DNA from 2 places in the Streptomyces sp. cg35 genome. Region 1 is predicted to be linked to the other one. Evidence: riboswitches for the same ligand, from Rfam matches in the RefSeq annotation. Region 1 holds a riboswitch; the other holds the start of a gene.
What was found. A riboswitch is a leader RNA that binds a small molecule or an ion and turns the genes downstream of it on or off. The one in region 1 is predicted to bind glycine.
Positions count from the first base shown of each region.

Region 2: it holds a riboswitch for glycine, as region 1 does, so the genes downstream of both, gcvT (glycine cleavage system aminomethyltransferase GcvT) here and gcvP (aminomethyl-transferring glycine dehydrogenase) in region 1, are expected to answer to the same signal.

Region 1 covers NZ_CP191268.1:7,505,444-7,515,080, reverse strand. Annotated here, with positions in the region: gene ACQUQD_RS34390 (substrate-binding and VWA domain-containing protein) at 1-649, shown strand, start outside; gene ACQUQD_RS34385 (glutamate-cysteine ligase family protein) at 656-2,176, opposite strand; gene ACQUQD_RS34380 (hypothetical protein) at 2,703-3,287, shown strand; gene ACQUQD_RS34375 (DUF5999 family protein) at 3,620-3,820, shown strand; gene gcvP (aminomethyl-transferring glycine dehydrogenase) at 3,891-6,776, opposite strand; glycine riboswitch at 6,962-7,057, opposite strand; gene ACQUQD_RS34365 (PRC-barrel domain-containing protein) at 7,172-7,546, shown strand; gene ACQUQD_RS34360 (DNA polymerase IV) at 7,565-8,977, opposite strand; gene ACQUQD_RS34355 (MerR family transcriptional regulator) at 9,024-9,637, opposite strand, start outside.
Region 2 covers NZ_CP191268.1:2,809,611-2,819,247, forward strand. Annotated here, with positions in the region: gene ACQUQD_RS12840 (ABC transporter substrate-binding protein) at 1-1,256, opposite strand, end outside; gene ACQUQD_RS12845 (ABC transporter permease) at 1,293-2,291, opposite strand; gene ACQUQD_RS12850 (enhanced serine sensitivity protein SseB C-terminal domain-containing protein) at 2,725-3,525, opposite strand; gene ACQUQD_RS12855 (enhanced serine sensitivity protein SseB) at 3,642-4,418, opposite strand; gene ACQUQD_RS12860 (AAA family ATPase) at 4,459-5,139, opposite strand; glycine riboswitch at 5,254-5,364, shown strand; glycine riboswitch at 5,365-5,483, shown strand; gene gcvT (glycine cleavage system aminomethyltransferase GcvT) at 5,537-6,643, shown strand; gene gcvH (glycine cleavage system protein GcvH) at 6,712-7,089, shown strand; gene glyA (serine hydroxymethyltransferase) at 7,096-8,361, shown strand; gene ACQUQD_RS12880 (L-serine ammonia-lyase) at 8,527-9,637, shown strand, end outside.

The DNA.
Region 1 (9,637 bases):
CATGTGGACGATCACCGTGCAGAGCGCCCGCATCAGCACGGTCGTGGACGCCTCGGCCTCCATGTCCAACCTGGTGCCGGGCCGCGGCGAGTCCCGGATGGAGGTGACGAAGGCGTCGATGCTCGCGGCCCTGTCGACGTTCACGCCGGAGGACGAGATCGGCCTGTGGGAGTTCTCGACCCTGCTCGACGGCGACCGCGACTACAAGGAGCTGGTCCCGACCGAGCGCCTCGGCGACCGCAAGGGCTCGGGCACCCAGCGCGACAAGCTGTCCGCCGCGTTCACCTCCCTGCAGCCCGTCCCGGGCGGAGCGACCGGCCTCTACGACACGACGCTCGCCGCCTACAAGAAGGCCACGTCGTCGTACAAGAGCGGCAAGTTCAACGCCGTGGTCGTCGTCACCGACGGCGTCAACCAGGACCCGGGCTCGATGTCCCGCAGCAGCCTCATCTCCCAGCTGGAGACCCTGACCGACCGCGAGCACCCGGTGCCGCTGATCGCCATCGCCGTCGGCCCGGACACCGACAAGGACGAGATCGAGCAGATCGCCGAGGCGACGGGCGGCTCGGGGCACCAGGTCAGCGACCCGGCCGACATCCAGCAGGTGATCCTCAAGGCCATCGTCCAGGCGGGCGCGAAGAGCAACTGAGCCGCGTCAGCCGAGCCGGACGGCCGGCTCCGGCAGCCCGACGGGCCAGGTGTGCACGGGCTCGCCCAGGTGCATCAGCTCGGCGTACCGGCGCGTGGTCGCCGCGAGCGCCGCGTCACGCGCCAGGCCGCTCTCCAGTGCGCGGTGGTACGTCGCGGCCTGCCAGGCAGCTCCGTTGGTGCGCCGCGCACACCGCTCCTCGATCACGCCCAGATAGTGGTCCCGGTCGGCGGGTTCGACACCCCACGCGTCGAGCCCGGCGGCCGCGAGCGGCAGCAGCTCGTCCCGGACGAGGCTGACGGCCGGCACCAGTTCCGTGCCCCCGAACCGGCCCCGGCGCGGCCACTCCAGGCGCGCGTCGATCCCGTACCGGCACGCGGTGTCGAAGTTGCGGGCGGCCGCGTCGAAGGAGAGCCGCGACCACACGGGCCGCGCGTCCTCGGCCAGGGCCCGTACGACGCCGTAGTAGAAGGCGACGTTGGCGATGACGTCGGTGACGGTGGGCCCCGCGGGCAGCACCCGGTTCTCGACGCGCAGGTGCGGGACGCCGTCGGCGATGCCGTAGACGGGCCGGTTCCAGCGGTACACGGTCCCGTTGTGCAGGACGAGTTCGGCGAGGCTCGGCACACCGCCCTTGTCGAGGACGTCCAGGGGCCGCTCCTCGTCCAGGATCGGCAGCAGCGGCGGGAAGTACCGCACGTTCTCCTCGAAGAGGTCGTACGCCGACTCGATCCACCGCTCCCCGAACCAGGTCCGCGGCCGGACCCCCTGGGCCTGGAGCTCGGGCGACCGGGTGTCGGTGGACTGCTGGAACAGCGGGGGCCGCGACTCGCGCCACAGCTCACGCCCGAACAGGAACGGCGAGTTGGCCCCCAGCGCGATCTGCACCGCGGCGACCGCCTGCGCCGCGTTCCACACATCGGCGAACCGGCCCGGCGTGACCTGGAGGTGCAACTGCACGGACGTGCAGGCGGCTTCGGGCGCTATCGACGAGGACGTGCAGGTCAGCCGCTCGACGCCCTCGATGTCGAGCACGAAGTCCTCGCCGCGCGCGGCCACGATCTGGTCGTTGAGCAGGGTGTACCGGTCGACGTCCGACAGGTTCGCGGAGACGAGATCGTCCGCGCCCAGGGTCGGCAGAATGCCGATCATCACGATTCCCGCGTCGACCTCGTTGGCCTTGCGATGGGCATAGCCCAGTCCCGTGCGCAGCTCCTCCGCCAGCTGATCGAGAACGCGGCCGCCGAGCCGGTGCGGGGCGATATTCACTTCGAGATTGAACATCGCGAGTTCCGTTTGGAAATCCCGGCTCGCGATCCGCTCGAGTACTTCCGCATTCATCATTCTCGGCATCCCGTCGGGCCCGGCGAGATTCAGCTCGATCTCCAGCCCCATGAGATTCCTGGGCCGGTCGAACCGCTTCTCGTCCAGCAGTCGCTCGAGCCCCACGAGACACTCTTTGAGCTTGTCCCGGTAGCGCCGGCGGTCGGCCAGGTCGACCGCGCCCGCAACGACCTTCTCCCCCATGGAAGCGTCCCTCCTCGCACGGGCAGCCCGACGATCCGGCCGCGTGTCACGGTGGATGATGCCCCGGCAATGTGATCGATAACGCCCCGCGCGGGTCCACGGAGCAGTACGCTCAGAGCGGTTACCCTGCGGCACATTCCCTAGGCATGCGGCTTTTTGCAGATTCATCTACGGAACCCTGGTGAAAAACGCCGACGAGAATCGGCCGACCGCTCACTCGAAAGACATCGAGGTCACGCGGGGCTCGCTCACGGAAAAGTGGATGGACGTCGACAAAACGGCGCCGGGATGACGGCCGAATAGCACCTTGCGCAACCTGTCCGCGCAGGCAGCCGAAACATCATGTGAACACACGTCGTATAAACTCCGCGAACGAGACAGAGAGTTGGCGCACGTGGCCGAGGCCCCCGCCCCCTCTGGCCCGCGTACTTCTGCACGCTCCCGCGCACCACGCAGCAGACAGCGCCGTCCGCTCGTCCCGCACCGCCCTCGCACCACGTGCCTGTCGAATGAGAGGCGACCCACCATGCCGCTGCATGTTCCCCCGGCTCCCGCGCCCGCTCTCCGCAGCGTCCTCACGGCCCTCGGTTCCCCCACCGCCGTCCGTGAGGCCCGTACCCCTTCCCTGCGCGCCGCGCAGGGACCGGCAAGTCCCGAACTCCCTTTGCCCGTCCATGTGTTGGACCGCATCACCGATGCCACCGGACCGTCGCCCGCCCGCCTCACCGGCTGGCGCTTCCTGGTCCGCTGCTCGGACCGCGCCGTCGCCGCGGCCGACACGATGCTCACCCCGGACGGCTGGACCTTCTCCCATTTCTTCGAAGGCCCCTACGTGACGTCCACCGAGCGCGCCCTGCGCCAGGCGGAGTCCCTGCCGGGGATCTACCAGCCACGGCTGCTCTCGGTGCCGGAGCTGTACATGCTCACCCTGTGGCTGCACAAGGACCACACCGCCGACGCGGCGAGCGGGCACCCGGCGGCCGACGACATCCTGGTCCCGCTCGCACCGGCGCCGCCCGGCATCGCGGCCCATCGCCCGCACCGCGTGGCGGAACTGCTGCCGGTCCTCGCTCTGCGACTGACGCCACCACGGGCCGCCCTGCTCGCCTGACCCGACAGCAAGAACCACGGAACACGCCTCGCCGTTCCGACGCCGTGCCCCGCACCGCCCGGTCGCGGGGCACAGCTCTGCCCGACCGGACTAGCCCGGTCCGACCACCCCGAACCACCCGAAGGGACAGTGCAATTGGGCTGAACCGTCCGCACGGGTGACGCGTCTCCATCCAGTGAGGACCGCTGCAACGAAATCCCTGCGGAATGACGCCCGCAGGGCAACACTGGGTTCGGACCGACTGAATACGGGGGGCGGCCATGAAGAAGACTTCGAGCCGCAGCACAGACAGCACCGTCATCGAGATCACTACGCAGCGAAAGATCCCATCCATGTGCCAGCACCAGCCGTCGTGCCCCACAGCAGAATCCGCGGACAGGGAGGCCGCGCTCCCTGTGGCTCACCACCCGGAGCAGGGCTGGAGCCTCCTGTGCAACGGCGTCCTGCTCTTCGAGGACACCGGTGAACTGCTGCCCAACGGCACGATCATCGCGCCGCACCGCCCGCTGGGCGCCGTGGTGACAGCCGCCTGAGGCCTTCAGTACCGAGCAGAACCGCGCGACCGGCCGCACACGGCGGCCGGTCGCGCGGTCACGTCGGACCTCACGCCTCGTAGGCGTCCATGGGCGGGCACGAGCACACCAGGTTGCGGTCACCGAAGGCCTGGTCGATCCGGCGCACCGGCGGCCAGTACTTGTCGGAGGCGGCGACCCCGGCGGGGAAGACCGCCTCCTCGCGGCTGTACGCGTGCTCCCACTCTCCGCCGAGCATCCCGGCCGTGTGCGGAGCGTTCCGCAGCGGGTTGTCGTCCGCCGGCCACTGCCCGGAGGCGACCCGCTCGATCTCCCCGCGAATGGCGATCATCGCCTCGCAGAACCGGTCGAGCTCCCCGATGTCCTCGCTCTCGGTCGGCTCGATCATCAGCGTCCCGGCAACCGGGAACGACATGGTCGGCGCGTGGAACCCGTAGTCGATCAGGCGCTTGGCGATGTCGTCGACACTGACCCCGGTCGCCTTGCTGAGCGGCCGCAGGTCGATGATGCACTCGTGCGCGACGAGACCGCCGGGCCCGGTGTAGAGCACGGGGAAGTGCGGCTCGAGCCGCTTGGCGATGTAGTTCGCGGAGAGCACGGCGACCTGCGTCGCCCGCTTCAGCCCCTCGCCGCCCATGAGCCGCACGTACGACCACGAGATCGGCAGGATCCCGGCGGAGCCCCACGGCGCTGCCGAGATCGGCCCGACACCGGTCTCCGGACCGGCGGCCGGCTGCAGCGGGTGGTTCGGCAGGTACGGCGCGAGGTGGGCGCGCACACCGACCGGGCCGACGCCCGGACCGCCGCCGCCGTGCGGGATGCAGAACGTCTTGTGCAGGTTCAGGTGCGAGACGTCGCCGCCGAAGTGCCCCGGCTTGGCGAGCCCCACCAGCGCGTTGAGGTTCGCCCCGTCGACGTACACCTGACCGCCGGCATCGTGCACGGCGGCGCAGATGTCGGCGACGTGCTCCTCGAAGACACCGTGCGTCGACGGGTACGTGATCATGAGGACGGACAGCTGCTCGGCGTACTGCTCGATCTTGGCGCGCAGGTCCTCGACGTCGATCTCGCCGTCGTCGGCGGTCTTCACGACGACGACCTTCATCCCGGCCATCACGGCACTGGCCGCGTTGGTGCCGTGCGCGGACGACGGGATGAGGCACACCGTGCGCTGCTCGTCGCCGTTGGCCCGGTGGTAGCCGCGCACCGCCAGCAGACCCGCGAGCTCGCCCTGCGAGCCGGCGTTCGGCTGCAACGACACCTTGTCGTAGCCGGTGACCTCGGCGAGGCGCTCCTCCAGCTCACGGATGAGCGTGAGGTAGCCCTGCGCCTGCTCGGCCGGCACGAAGGGGTGCAGCTGCCCGAACTCGGGCCAGGTGACCGGCTCCATCTCCGTCGTCGCGTTGAGCTTCATCGTGCAGGAGCCCAGCGGGATCATGCCGCGGTCGAGCGCGTAGTCGCGGTCGGCGAGCTTGCGCAGGTAGCGCAGCATCGCGGTCTCGGAGCGGTGCTGGTGGAAGACCGGGTGGGTCAGGATCTCGTCACCGCGCAGCAGCCCCTCGGGCAGCGCCTCGGCGACCTCGGCGTCCAGCGCCTCGATGTCCGCGTCGACCCCGAACGCGCCCCACACGGCGGCCAGTTGGTCGCGCGTCGTGGTCTCGTCGCAGGCCATCGACACCTGGTCGGCGTCGACGAGCCGCAGGTTCACCCCGGCCTCACGGGCGGCGCCGACGACCTCCGCGGCACGGCCCGGCACCCGGACCGTCACGGTGTCGAAGTACGCCCCGTGCACGACCTCGACGCCGCCCGCCGTCAGACCGGCGGCCAGCAGCGTGGCGTAGCGATGGGTGCGCTGCGCGATGGACCTCAGGCCGTCCGGACCGTGGTAGACGGCGTACATGCCGGCCATGACGGCGAGCAGCACCTGAGCCGTACAGATGTTGCTCGTGGCCTTCTCGCGCCGGATGTGCTGCTCACGCGTCTGCAGCGCGAGCCGGTACGCCTTGTTCCCGTCGGCGTCGACGGACACCCCGACGAGCCGCCCGGGCAGGGACCGCGCGAACTTCTCCCGTACGGCCATGTAGCCGGCGTGCGGGCCGCCGAAGCCCATCGGGACACCGAAGCGCTGGGTCGTGCCGACGGCGATGTCCGCGCCCAGCTCGCCCGGCGAGGTCAACAGCGTCAGAGCGAGAAGATCGGCGGCGACGGTGACGACGGCGCCCAGCTCGTGCGCCTGGTCGATCACCGGCTTGATGTCGCGCACGGCACCGGAGGCCCCCGGGTACTGCACGAGCACACCCACGACACCGCGCTCGGCGACCTCGGCGGGGATGCCGTCGCTCAGGTCGGCGACGACGATCTCGACACCGGTCGGCTCGGCGCGGGTCCGGATGACGGCGACGGTCTGCGGCAGCGCGTCCGCGTCGACGACGTACACGCCGTCCTTGACCTTGCCGATGCGCCGCGACAGCGCCATGGCCTCGGCGGCGGCCGTGCCCTCGTCGAGGAGGGAGGCACCGGAGGTCGGCAGCCCCGTCAGCTCGGCGACCATCGTCTGGAAGTTGAGCAGCGCCTCGAGGCGGCCCTGCGAGATCTCCGGCTGGTACGGCGTGTAGGCCGTGTACCAGGACGGGTTCTCCATGACGTTGCGCAGGATCACGGGCGGCGTGAAGGTGCCGTAGTAGCCGAGCCCGATCATCGAGCCGAGCACCTGGTTGCGGTCGGCGAGGGAGCGGAGCTCGGCGAGCACCTCGGCCTCGGTCCGGGCGGCCGGCAGCGCCAGCGCCTCGGCGCTCTTGATCACATCCGGCACCGCGGCCGCCGTCAGCTCGTCGAGCGAGCCATAGCCGACCTGCGCGAGCATCTTGGCCTGAGCGGCGTCGTCCGGACCGATGTGGCGCTGCTCGAAGGGGATTCCCTGCTCCAGCGCGGAGAGCGGAATACGGTTGGCGGTCATTGCGGAGGCCTCCTGGTCACCCGGACCTGCGAGGGGCACCACGGCGTGGGTGCCCGGACGGCCTCCCCCTCTGTCATCTCAACCTGAGAGCTTCACCGGTCCGCCCCGCACGATCACGGAACACACCGGTTTTCACCGTCGGTGAGAGCGGAAAACGTGCACCCCGCCCTGCTTTCCAGAGTGACCTCGTCCGTGCGGTACAGGGGCCTGAGAGATTCCGGGGAGGAGTTGCTCCTTCGGCGCCTCCGACGACGATCGGAGGACTCTCCCGCACGGGGTCAGCAGCCGTCTGCCAGCCTACCAGCGGCGACATGACCGGAACCCTCGAGTGGCCGCCTTCCCCAATGTGCTCTTTCGTAGTGCTTACAGACGAGTTGCGAGCAGCTGGAGGGCCCGTGCACACCGACGTCGACCCGCGCAACCTGATCGGCCGCAAGGCGTTCGACCGCAACGGAACCAAGATCGGCACGATCGACGAGGTCTACCTCGACGACGCCACGGGCGTCCCGGAATGGGCGGCGATACGGACGGGCCTCTTCAGCCGCGACGCCTTCGTCCCGCTGGAGCCCAGCGAACTGGTCGACGGCGCCCTCCGTGTCCCCTTCGAACGCTCCCTGATCAAGGACTCCCCCGACTTCGGCGTGGGCCGCCACCTCTCCCCCGAGCAGGAACTCCAGCTCTACCACCACTACGGTCTCGACATCACGGCCCCGCAGTCCCCGGACGTCCTGTTCGGCCGCATTGCGGGGGCGGACGAGGACCCCACCTGAGAGCGCCGTTCGCTAGGGTCAGGCGCTCGACACCGGTCTCTCCACTGGTCTCTCTACTGGTCTCTCCACCAACGGCAGGGGCTCCGCGGGCTCCAGCAGGGGATCGTCGACGAGGAACGTCCTGACCCGTCCGGGCCCGGCCGAGTACGGCGTCTCGAACCGTACGGTCACCCGCCCGAGCCCGCTCCCCTGCACCCACCCGGCGCCGAACTCGGCATGCCGCACATCGTGCCCGGCCATCCACCGCCGCTCGACGGGCTCGGCGACCGTCTCCTCGACCTCCTCCGGGCTCACCGCCCGCGCGTCCTCCGCCTGGTCCGCGGCCTCTTCCGAGGCGGCCTGTGCCTCCTGGGCCGCCTGCGCCGCCTGCGCGAACAGGTCCTCCTGCGTGAAGTCGGCGAGCCCGCTCACCCCGACCCCGAGCAACCGCACGCCGCCCGTCGTGTCCACGGACTCCAGCAGCCGCGCGGCGGCCTCCCGGACCACCCCCGGATCGTCCGTCGGCCCGCGCAGCGTCTCGGACCGCGTCAGGGTCGAGAAGTCGTAGCGCCGCACCTTCAGGACCACGGTCCGCCCGGACCGCTCGGCGGCCCGCAACCGCTCCACGCAGCGGTCGGCGAGCCGCTGCACCTCCATACGGACGCGCACGCGGTCATGAATGTCCACGTCGTACGTGTCCTCGACCGACACGGACTTGGAATCCCGCTCGGCGACGACGGGCCGGTCGTCGTGCGCCAGCGCCATGGCGTACAGATGCCCGCCGTGCGACTTGCCCAGCAGCCGCACCAGCTCGTCCTCTCCCGCCTCGGCGATCTCCGCCACGGTGAGGATCCCGGCCCGCCGCAGATGGTCCCCGGTCGCCGGCCCGACACCCGGCAGGATCCGTACGGACTTCGGCCCGAGCAGCGCCCGCTCGGTCCCCGGCCGTATCAGCATCAGCCCGTCCGGCTTGGCCTCCTCCGACGCGATCTTGGCCAGCATCTTGGAGGCGGCGATCCCGACCGACCCGGTCAGCCCGGTCACGCGCCGGATGTCCGTCCGCAGCCGCAAGCCGACGGCCTCGGCGGAAGCCTCGTCCCAGGCCACCTCACCGGCCTCCAGATCGACGAACGCCTCGTCCAGGCTCAGCGGCTCCACCAGCGGCGAAAGCTCCCTCAGGAGCCCCATCACCTGCTCGCTGACCTCCCGGTACAGCCGGAACCGCGGCACGAGGTACGCGGCGTTCGGAGCGAGCCGGCGCGCCTGGCCCATCGGCATGGCCGAATGCACCCCGAACCTGCGCGCTTCGTACGACGCGGTGGCCACCACACCACGCGGCCCGAGCCCGCCCACGACGACCGCTTTCCCGCGCAGGCTCGGCTTCGCCGCCTGCTCGGCAGAGGCGTAGAAGGCATCCATGTCGAGATGCAGGATCGTCGGCGCGGCTCTCACGTCACCGATGCTGCCTCACGCCACTGACAACGCGGCCGCACGACCGTCACACGGCCCTGTTGCGCCGCCTCGCGAGCTCGTCCGCGGGATTGTGCCCGACGAGCGTCTCCCCGGTGTCCACCCGCTCCCCGTGCAGCTGCGACAGGGCGCTCTCCACGTCCCGCCAGACCACGCCCACGGCGATCCCGAAGATCCCCTGACCGCCCTGGAGCAGCTCGTGCACCTCGGTCGGCGACGTGCACTCGTAGACGGTCGCGCCGTCGCTCATGAGGGTCATGCGCTCCAGGTCCCTGAAGCCCCGCTCGCGCAGATGCTGCACAGCGGTGCGAATGTTCTGCAGCGAGACACCCGTGTCCAGGAAACGCTTGACGACCTTCAGGACGACGACGTCCCGGAAGCTGTACAGACGCTGTGTCCCCGACCCGTACGCGGGCCGCACACTCGGCTCGACAAGGCCGGTTCTCGCCCAGTAGTCGAGCTGTCGATAGGTGATGCCGGCCGCCGCGCACGCGGTCGGACCCCGGTATCCGATCTGCTCGGAAGTCGCTTCGCCGCTCTCCCCCGCCACCGCAGACACTGCCTGCGGGCGCTGCGGAGTGTGATCGGCCGCGCTGCCGTGAAACGAGTACGGACCGCCCGTCGCCGTACCGTCGCCGCTGC
Region 2 (9,637 bases), 4.7 Mb from region 1:
TTGATCTTCTTCTCGCCGCAGGCCTTCAGGGCGTCCTTGGCCTTGGCCACGTCACCCTTGTTGCCGCTGGTGGCGTAGACGTCTTCCTTGGCGTAGCCCGTGATGTCCGGGGGCAGCACCGTGGTGGCGATGTCACCGCGGATCGGGCCGCCCTGCGCGGTCTGCACCGAGACCTTGTCGATCGCGTACTCGACGGCCTTGCGGCACTCGACGTTCGTGAAGGGCTTCAGCTTGGTGTTGATCGCCGCGTAGACGAGACGGCCGCCGTAGGCGTTGTCCGTGTTCGCCATCTTCGACTTGTCGTTGACCAGCTGCGCCTGGGTCTGCGTGTCGACGCCCTTGCCCTGCAGGTCGATCAGGGTGTCGCCGGACTGCAGGTCCTTGTCGATCGTCTGCTGGTTGACCTTCAGGTTGACGACGATCTTGTCCGGGTACTGCTTGCGCAGCGGGTCCGTCTTCGGGTCGAAGTTCTTGTTGCGGACCAGGACGGCCTGCTTGCCCTCCTGGTAGCTCTGGAACTGGTACGAGCCCGAGGAGACGATGTGCTTGACGTAGTCGATGCCGTCGTCCTTGGCCTTCGGCACCGGCGCGGTCTGCGGGGTGGCGACCAGGTAGTCGAACTCCTGGAAGGCCTGGTTGAGATGGAAGACGATCGTGTTGTCGTCCGGCGTCTCGATGGACTTCAGGCCCTCGTCGCTCTTGTCCTTGTAGGGGCCCTTGTACTTGTCGCCGTCCTTGAGGAACTGCTGGAAGTAGTTGGGGCCGAGCGAGAGCACGTCACGCGCGAAGTTCGAGCGCTCGACGGCGTACTTGACGTCCTTGGACGTGATCGGCGTGCCGTCCTGGTACTCCAGACCCTTGCGGATCGTGTACGTCCAGGTCTTGCCGCCGTCCGAGGACTTGCCGGGCGCCGAGGCGAGGTCGGGGACGAGCGTGTTGCCCTTCTCCCCCGCGTCGGGCTTGAACGTCATCAGCGGGCGGGCGTACAGCCGGCTGAAGTTGTACATGTAGGCGTAGTACGTGTTGCCCGGGTCGAACGAGTCGGGGACGTCCGACATCGCGTAGGTGACCGTGCCGCCCTTCTTCGTGGAGGCGTTGACGACGTCCTTCGTGGCGGCGTTCGCACCGGCCGACTTCGCGTTGTCGTCCGAGCCGTCGTCTGCCTTGCTGCAGCCGGCGAGCAGCAGGCTGACGCTGCCGATGGCCGCGACCGCGGCGATTGATGACCTTCGCATGATGGTCGAATTCCCCTCCATTGTCGGAAACTTGTGGAGCTCTCGAAGTGGCCGGGGTCAGCGGCTGCGCGGGTCGAGAGCGTCGCGGAGACCGTCACCGAGCAGGTTGAACGCCAGCACGGTGACGAAGATGGCGAGGCCCGGAACGATCATGTACTGCGGATCGACCTGGAAGTAGTCGACGGCCTGGTTGAGCATGCCGCCCCAGGAGGCCTGCGGCGGCTGGATGCCCACGCCGAGGAAGCTGAGGGACGCCTCGAAGATGATGTTGGTCGGGATCAGCAGCGTCGAGTAGACGATGATCGGGCCGACCAGGTTCGGCATCAGTTCGCGGAAGAGGATGTACGGGCCGCGGGCACCCATGCCCCGCGCGGCGTCCACGAACTCCCGCTCGCGCAGCGCCAGGGTCTGGCCGCGCACGATCCGGCCCAGATAGGGCCAGTTGAAGAAGCCGATCACGAAGATCAGGACGCAGATGTGCAGCGGCAGACCGTTCAGGCCGAACGCGCCGCCCTGCAGCGTCGCGGAGATCGAGATCGCGAACAGCAGCAGCGGGAACGCGAGGAACGTGTCCATCATGCGGCTGATGATCGAGTCGACGCGGCCGCCGTAGTACCCGGCGACGACGCCGAGGATCGCCCCGATGACGTTCGACAGGACGGTGGCGCCGAAGGCGACGACGAGCGAGACCCAGGAGCCCTCGAGGATGCGGGCGAGGATGTCGCGCCCGAACTTCGGTTCCACGCCCAGCGGGTGGTCGGCGCTCATGCCGCCGAGCCCGCCCTTGGGGAGCGAGGTCGTCGGGTCGATGAGGTCCTGGTGGAAGGTGTTCGGGTCGAGGCCGAAGAGGTGCTGGAGGGGGCGCGCGAAGGCGGCGATGAGGATGAGCAGGACGACGATGACGCCGCCGGCGACAGCGATCTTGTCCTTCTTGAAGCGGTTCCAGGCGATCCGCCCGAGAGACCGGCCTTCGATGCGCTCGGCCCCCGCCCCGGCAAGGACCGCCTCCGGCGACACTTCGGTCGCTGCTCCGGTGGTCTCGATCGGTGCGGTCACGAGTGACTGCCCCTTCCCGGCCGGGGATGACCGGCCCGCGCTTGCCGCTGTGGCGGCCCCGTACTCGACTGCGGTGCGGATGCCGCTGCTCCGCGGACCGGGCTCCGGCGCGGGCGACTCGCACAAGGGCCCGAACGGCCCTGCATTCGGGGAGTCTTCAACGCGCGTGCGATCAGCCGCCAGATCTCACGTTGAAAGGATGCCTAAACGTGATGCGGTCAGGGGTGTTCCGTTATCCGGACGGCCGTGAACGACGGTCGGACAGTGGGCAGTTGGGATGGAAGCGGCGCCAGGTCGGACATTGGGCCCACATGTGCGCTTCTCTCCCCAACCCACCCGTACTCGAAATCACGGCCGTACGCGGGGAGTTGAGCGGGGAACCGGGCGGGAACCGATGGAGGAGGCGAGCGGGCCGGTCAGCGGGCGGGACCGGTCAGTAGGACGCGCCGTAGGGCGGCGGGTAGCCGTAGCCCCCGCCGGCCGGCGCCGCGGGGGCCGCGTGCGCCTCCCGGTCGTAGAACGGCCGGGCATTGGCCCGCAGCCACATCGCCACCGGGTCGTACTCGTCGGACATGGCGACCGTCGAGACGGGCAGTCCGTCCGGCACCGCCGTGATGGACTGCTGCATCATCGCCCGCACGGAGTCGACGGACGCCGGGGACGTGTCGTAGACGTCGAGGCCGATCGCGAGATACGGGGCGCCGAGCGCGGGCTGCACCCAGGCGCGGCGCAGCGAGCGGATCGCGGTGGTGCGGTGCGCGTTCTGCGCGAGGACCGCGTAGAACTGCGGGATCTCGATGGTCGGGTCGGACAGCCGCAGCGGTCCGGCGGGCTGGCGGTCGAGGCCGCCGGCGATGCGGCGCAGATCGAGCCAGGGCACCCCGACGCCGCCGCCGGGCGCGTGCGGGTTGAGCCACAGGCCGTAGTGGTCGGGGTAGAGGGTGCGGGCCGCGTCGACGCCGCCGACCACCTCGTAGGCCCGCGACCAGCCGGACGCGGACAGCTCCTGGGCGGAGGTGACGCAGGGGGCGTACGAGAATCCGTCGACGTCCATGTTCCCGTACTGGGCGTCGGGCGAGCCGGCCTGGCCGTGCCAGAGCAGCATCCAGACCTGTCCGGCCGCGGGGTCGGCGAGGGCCGCGAGGAGCGCCTCGTACGCGTCGTAGCGCCCGGGAGTCACCTGGCGCAGCATGTGCTCGACCTGTCCGGCCGCGGCCGTGCCCGACGCACTCACCCGTAACCGCCCCTTCGTGAACGTCCGTGTTCGCCGTGACCGGGGGCACAGTGCCGCCCGGTCAGGTCATGAAACCAGCTTAAGCGGCGTTACTGACACCGACTTGACGGACGGGGTCACCGTTCCTGTACGTAGAACGGGCGTACCCGGGTGCGCAGGAAGTCGGCGACCGGGTCCTGCGTGACGTCGAGGAAGACCAGGTTCACCGGCCAGCCGACCGGCGTCCGGCCCAGCGCACGGCCCAGCGCGTCCAGCGGGATGTCGCGCGCGGAGCCCTCCCACTGGGTCAGTTCCACGCCGATGAACAGGGACGGGGCCCCGTCCTCGACGACGGCGAGGCAGCGGCGGGCGCTCAGCACGGTGCCGGCCGCCGCGAACTCCTCGCGCACTGCCGTCAGGAAGTCCACCGGGTCGTGCTGCCAGTCCGGCTCGGAGAGGACGACGCGGCCGCCGGAGGACGGGCCGTCGAGCGGGGTGCGGCCGCTGCGGGCCAGCTCGGCGACGGCGGCCGGGGGCAGCGGGACACCGACGGCGCCGTCCGGGTTCAGGGCGAGCCCGACCTGGGCCGGCAGTCCCCGCGCGAACTCGGCGGCCGGGGCCACGGTGCAGTCCATCCGTCCGCCGGTGACCTGCATGAACTGCTGCTCGGAGCTGAAGACGGGGACGTAGGCCTGTCCCTCGATCTCCAGCGTGGGCAGATCGAGGTCGCGGCTCGCGGCGCTGCCGCCCTGGGGCAGCGGGATCCAGATCGGGCTGCGGCCCAGGACCTCGACGATGCGGCCGCCCGCCCCGTCGACGCCGAGCGCCGCGGCGAGGACCTCCTCCAGCTCGTTCGCAGGCCAGCCCTGGGCCGGGTGGGCGTGGGCGCCCTCGTGGTGTGCCGGGTGTTCCATAGCCGCCGACGATACGCGTCGCCGGCCGGGCCCGGCGGGGCTACTCCCGGAACGTGATCCCGCCGAGCGCGTCGGTCGCCGCCCGGTCCAGCAGCACCGCCGACTCGATGCCCTCCGGCAGCTCGCCCCGCTCCGTCGACGTCACCAGCGCGCCCACCGCCCGGCGGTGCCGCGCGAACGCGTACCGCGACACCCCGCGGCCCCGCTCCCGCTGCCCGTCGAGCGCCGCCCGCGGCGGGACGTCGAGCAGCACCAGATGGACGGCGACGCCGCGCCGCCGGGCCGTGCGGATCACCCAGCGGCGCACCCAGGCCTGGGTGCCGCAGTCGTGCACGACGACGCTCGCGCCGGAGTGCATCGCCCGCCGCAGGCCCACGTAGTGCGCGATGCGGACCAGCGGGCGGTAGAGCGCGTACGGCACGCCGCGCGGCAGCCGGGCGGCCCAGCGCTCCCGGGTGTCCTGGGAGTCGATGCGCACGACCGTGACGGCCCGCCGCATCAGGGTCGACTTGCCGCTGCCCGGCAGCCCCGACAGCACGACGAGGTCGCCCGCCGCGAACCCGATCCGGCGCGGCGTACGGCCGCCGCGCCCGCGAAGATCCCGCACCGAACGCTGCCGCGGCACCCGCACCCCCGGCACCACCGTGACGGCTGATGCCGTCGTCGCGTACGCCCCCACGACTGCCTTGTGCACCGTGATCGTCCTCCCCGTTCCGGTCACGCCACTCCTGCCCGCCAAGTGTAAAGAGAAGGTAATGCCCTACAAGGGGTTTCCCCGTTCGGCGGGCATGCAATGATGTGCGCGCCAAGCGCACACAACCGCATACCGGCCGCTTGAATCCGCGCGGGAGAGTTCCGGACACCTACTCGAGACATACGGGTACCCGGACGCCGAAGGAGCAAGTTCCTCCCTTGAATCTCTCAGGCCCCGTACCGCGCGGGCGAGGCACATCTGAAAAGCGGGCCGTCCGTCCAGCACGGCGGCCCCACCCAAGGTGCAAGCCATGACCACCAGTACGTGTGGTCGGGGCGAACCTCTCAGGTTCCGATGACAGATGGGGAGGACCTCCGCCACGGGGGACCCCTCGCCATCGCCGTCACGCCCGGGAGCACCAGCCATGACCCGTACCACCGCCCTCGACGCCCTGCATCGCTCGCTGGGCGCCACGATGACCGACTTCGCCGGCTGGGACATGCCGCTGCGCTACGCCAGCGAGCGCGACGAGCACAACGCGGTGCGTACGAAGGCCGGGCTCTTCGACCTGTCCCACATGGGCGAGATCACGGTCACCGGGCCGGACGCGGCCGCGTTCCTGAACTTCTCCCTCGTGGGCAACATCGCCACGGTCGGCGTCGGCCGCGCCCGCTACACCATGATCTGCCGCGCGGACGGCGGGATCCTCGACGACCTGATCGTCTACCGCCTCGCCGAGACCGAGTACATGGTCGTCGCGAACGCGGGCAACGCGCAGACCGTCCTCGACGCCCTGACCGAGCGCGCCGCCGGGTTCGACGCCGAGGTCCGCGACGACCGGGACGCGTACGCGCTGATCGCCGTGCAGGGCCCGCACTCCCCCGCCATCGTGAAGTCCGTCACGGACGCCGACCTGGACGGACTGAAGTACTACGCGGGTCTGCCCGGCACCGTCGCCGGTGTCGAGGCGCTCATCGCGCGCACCGGCTACACCGGCGAGGACGGCTTCGAGCTGTTCGTCGCCCCCGCCGACGCCGAGAAGCTGTGGCAGGCGCTGACCGAGGCGGGCGCGGAGTACGGCATCGTCCCGTGCGGCCTGTCCTGCCGCGACACGCTGCGCCTGGAGGCGGGCATGCCGCTGTACGGGCACGAGCTGACCACCGGGCTGACGCCGTTCGACGCGGGCCTCGGCCGGGTCGTGAAGTTCGAGAAGGAGGGCGACTTCGTGGGCCGCGAGGCGCTGACGGCCGCCGCCGAGCGCGCCGAGACCGCCCCGCCCCGCAAGCTCGTCGGCCTGGTCGCCGCGGGGCGCCGGGTCCCGCGCGCGGGCATGCCGGTCGTCCACGACGGCCGGGTGATCGGCGAGGTCACCTCCGGCGCCCCGTCCCCGACGCTCGGCAAGCCGATCGCCATGGCCTACGTCGACGCCGGGCACGCCGCGCCGGGCACGGCGGGTGTCGGCGTGGACATCCGCGGTACGCACGAGCCCTACGAGGTCGTCGCGCTGCCGTTCTACAAGCGCCAGAAGTAACCCGCGCCACCCCGTAGCGCTCACCCCACTGTCACCAGCACCGTCCCGCGTACAGGAGAATTCGCATCATGAGCAACCCCCAGCAGCTGCGTTACAGCAAGGAGCACGAGTGGCTGTCGGCCGTCGAGGACGGCGTCGCCACGGTCGGCATCACGGAGCACGCGGCCAACGCGCTCGGTGACATCGTGTTCGTCCAGCTCCCCGAGGTCGGCGACACCATCACCGCGGGCGAGACCTGCGGCGAGCTGGAGTCCACCAAGTCGGTCTCCGACCTGTACTCCCCCGTGTCCGGCGAGGTCACCGAGACCAACCAGGACGTCGTCGACGACCCGTCCCTGGTGAACTCGGCCCCCTTCGAGGGCGGCTGGCTGTTCAAGGTCCGGATCGCCGAGGAGCCGAAGGACCTGCTCACCGCCGACGAGTACACCGAGTTCTCCGGGAGCTGACCGAAGATGTCCGACAAGTCCGTACTGAACGAGTCCCTGCACGAGCTCGACCCGGACGTGGCCAAGGCCGTCGACGCCGAGCTGCACCGCCAGCAGTCGACGCTGGAAATGATCGCGTCGGAGAACTTCGCGCCGGTCGCCGTCATGGAGGCCCAGGGCTCGGTCCTCACCAACAAGTACGCCGAGGGCTACCCCGGCCGCCGCTACTACGGCGGCTGCGAGCACGTCGACGTCACCGAGCAGATCGCGATCGACCGGGTCAAGGAGCTGTTCGGCGCCGAGTACGCCAACGTGCAGCCCCACTCGGGCGCCTCCGCGAACCAGGCCGCCCTGTTCGCGCTGGCCACGCCGGGCGACACGATCCTCGGCCTGGACCTGGCGCACGGCGGTCACCTCACGCACGGCATGCGCCTGAACTTCTCCGGCAAGCAGTTCAACGTGGTCCCGTACCACGTGGACGACAACGGCCTGGTCGACATGGCCGAGGTCGAGGCGCTCGCCAAGGAGCACCGCCCCAAGGTGATCATCGCGGGCTGGTCGGCGTACCCGCGCCAGCTGGACTTCGCCGAGTTCCGTCGCATCGCCGACGAGGTCGAGGCGTACCTGTGGGTCGACATGGCGCACTTCGCGGGCCTCGTGGCCGCAGGCCTGCACCCGAACCCGGTCCCGCACGCCGACGTCGTCACGTCCACGACGCACAAGACGCTCGGCGGTCCGCGCGGCGGCATCATCCTCGCCAAGAAGGACTTCGCGAAGAAGCTGAACTCCTCGGTCTTCCCGGGCTTCCAGGGCGGCCCCCTGGAGCACGTGATCGCCGCCAAGGCGGTCTCCTTCAAGATCGCGGCGAGCGAGGACTTCAAGGAGCGCCAGCAGCGCACGGTCGAGGGTGCCCGCATCCTCGCCGAGCGTCTGACCTCCGAGGACGCCCGCGCGAACGGCGTGAACGTGCTCTCCGGCGGCACGGACGTGCACCTGGTCCTCGTCGACCTGCGCGACTCCGAGCTCGACGGCCAGCAGGCCGAGGACCGCCTCCACGAGGTCGGCATCACGGTCAACCGCAACGCGGTCCCGAACGACCCGCGCCCGCCGATGGTCACCTCCGGCCTGCGCATCGGCACCCCGGCCCTCGCCACCCGCGGCTTCGACGCCGAGGACTTCCGCGAGGTCGCCGACGTGATCGCCGAGGCCCTCAAGCCGGCCTACGACGCGGCCGCCCTCAAGGCCCGGGTGACCGCTCTGGCCGAGAAGCACCCGCTGTACCCCGGCCTGTAAGGGTTTAGAGGCAGTTACGTACCCTTGCGTACGTACACACTTCCGGGGCACCGCGCACACTGGAACCAGAAGCATCCAGCGCGCACGGTGCCCCGCCCGTGTTCCTGAACGTTCCGCACGACCCGGCAGACAACGGCGTCTACCAACCACCATTGGAGTTCCACCGTGGCCATCTCGGTCTTCGACCTGTTCTCGATCGGCATCGGCCCGTCCAGCTCCCACACGGTCGGCCCCATGCGCGCGGCGCGGATGTTCGCGCGCCGCCTGAAGAACGAGGGCCTGCTGGCCCACACCGCCTCGATACGCGCCGAGCTGTACGGCTCGCTGGGCGCGACCGGCCACGGGCACGGCACCCCGAAGGCGGTCCTGCTCGGCCTGGAGGGCGAGTCCCCGCGCACCGTCGACGTCGAGCGCGCCGACGAGCGGGTGGAGACGATCAAGGAATCGGGCCGGATCAGTCTGCTCGGCGTGCACGACATCGCCTTCTCCTTCGACGACGACCTGATCCTGCACCGCCGCGAGACCCTGCCCTACCACGCCAACGGCATGACCCTGTGGGCGTACGACACCGAGGGCACCGAGCTGCTCTCGAAGACGTACTACTCGGTGGGCGGCGGCTTCGTCGTCGACGAGGACGCCGTGGCCGGCGAGAACCCGATCGTGCCCGACGACACCGTCCTCAAGTACCCCTTCCGCACCGGCGACGAGCTGCTCCGCCTCACCCGCGAGACCGGCCTGTCCATCCCGGCGCTGATGCTGGAGAACGAGAAGGCCTGGCGCACCGAGGACGAGATCCGCTCCGGTCTGCTGGAGCTGTGGCGCGTGATGCAGGCGTGCGTGTCGCGCGGCATGTCCCGCGAGGGCATCCTGCCCGGCGGCCTCAAGGTCCGCCGCCGCGCCGCCGGCTCGGCCCGCAAGCTGCGCGCCGAGGGCGAGCCGCTGGCCCACGCCATGGAGTGGATCACCCTCTACGCGATGGCGGTGAACGAGGAGAACGCGGCGGGCGGCCGCGTGGTCACTGCGCCGACGAACGGCGCGGCCGGCATCATCCCCGCGGTCCTGCACTACTACGTCAACTTCGTGCCCGGGGCCGACGAGGAGGGCGTGGTCCGCTTCCTCCTCTCCGCCGGGGCGATCGGCATGCTCTTCAAGGAGAACGCCTCGATCTCCGGCGCCGAGGTCGGCTGCCAGGGCGAGGTCGGCTCGGCCTGCTCGATGGCGGCGGGCGCCCTCGCCGAGGTCCTCGGCGGCTCCCCCGAGCAGGTGGAGAACGCGG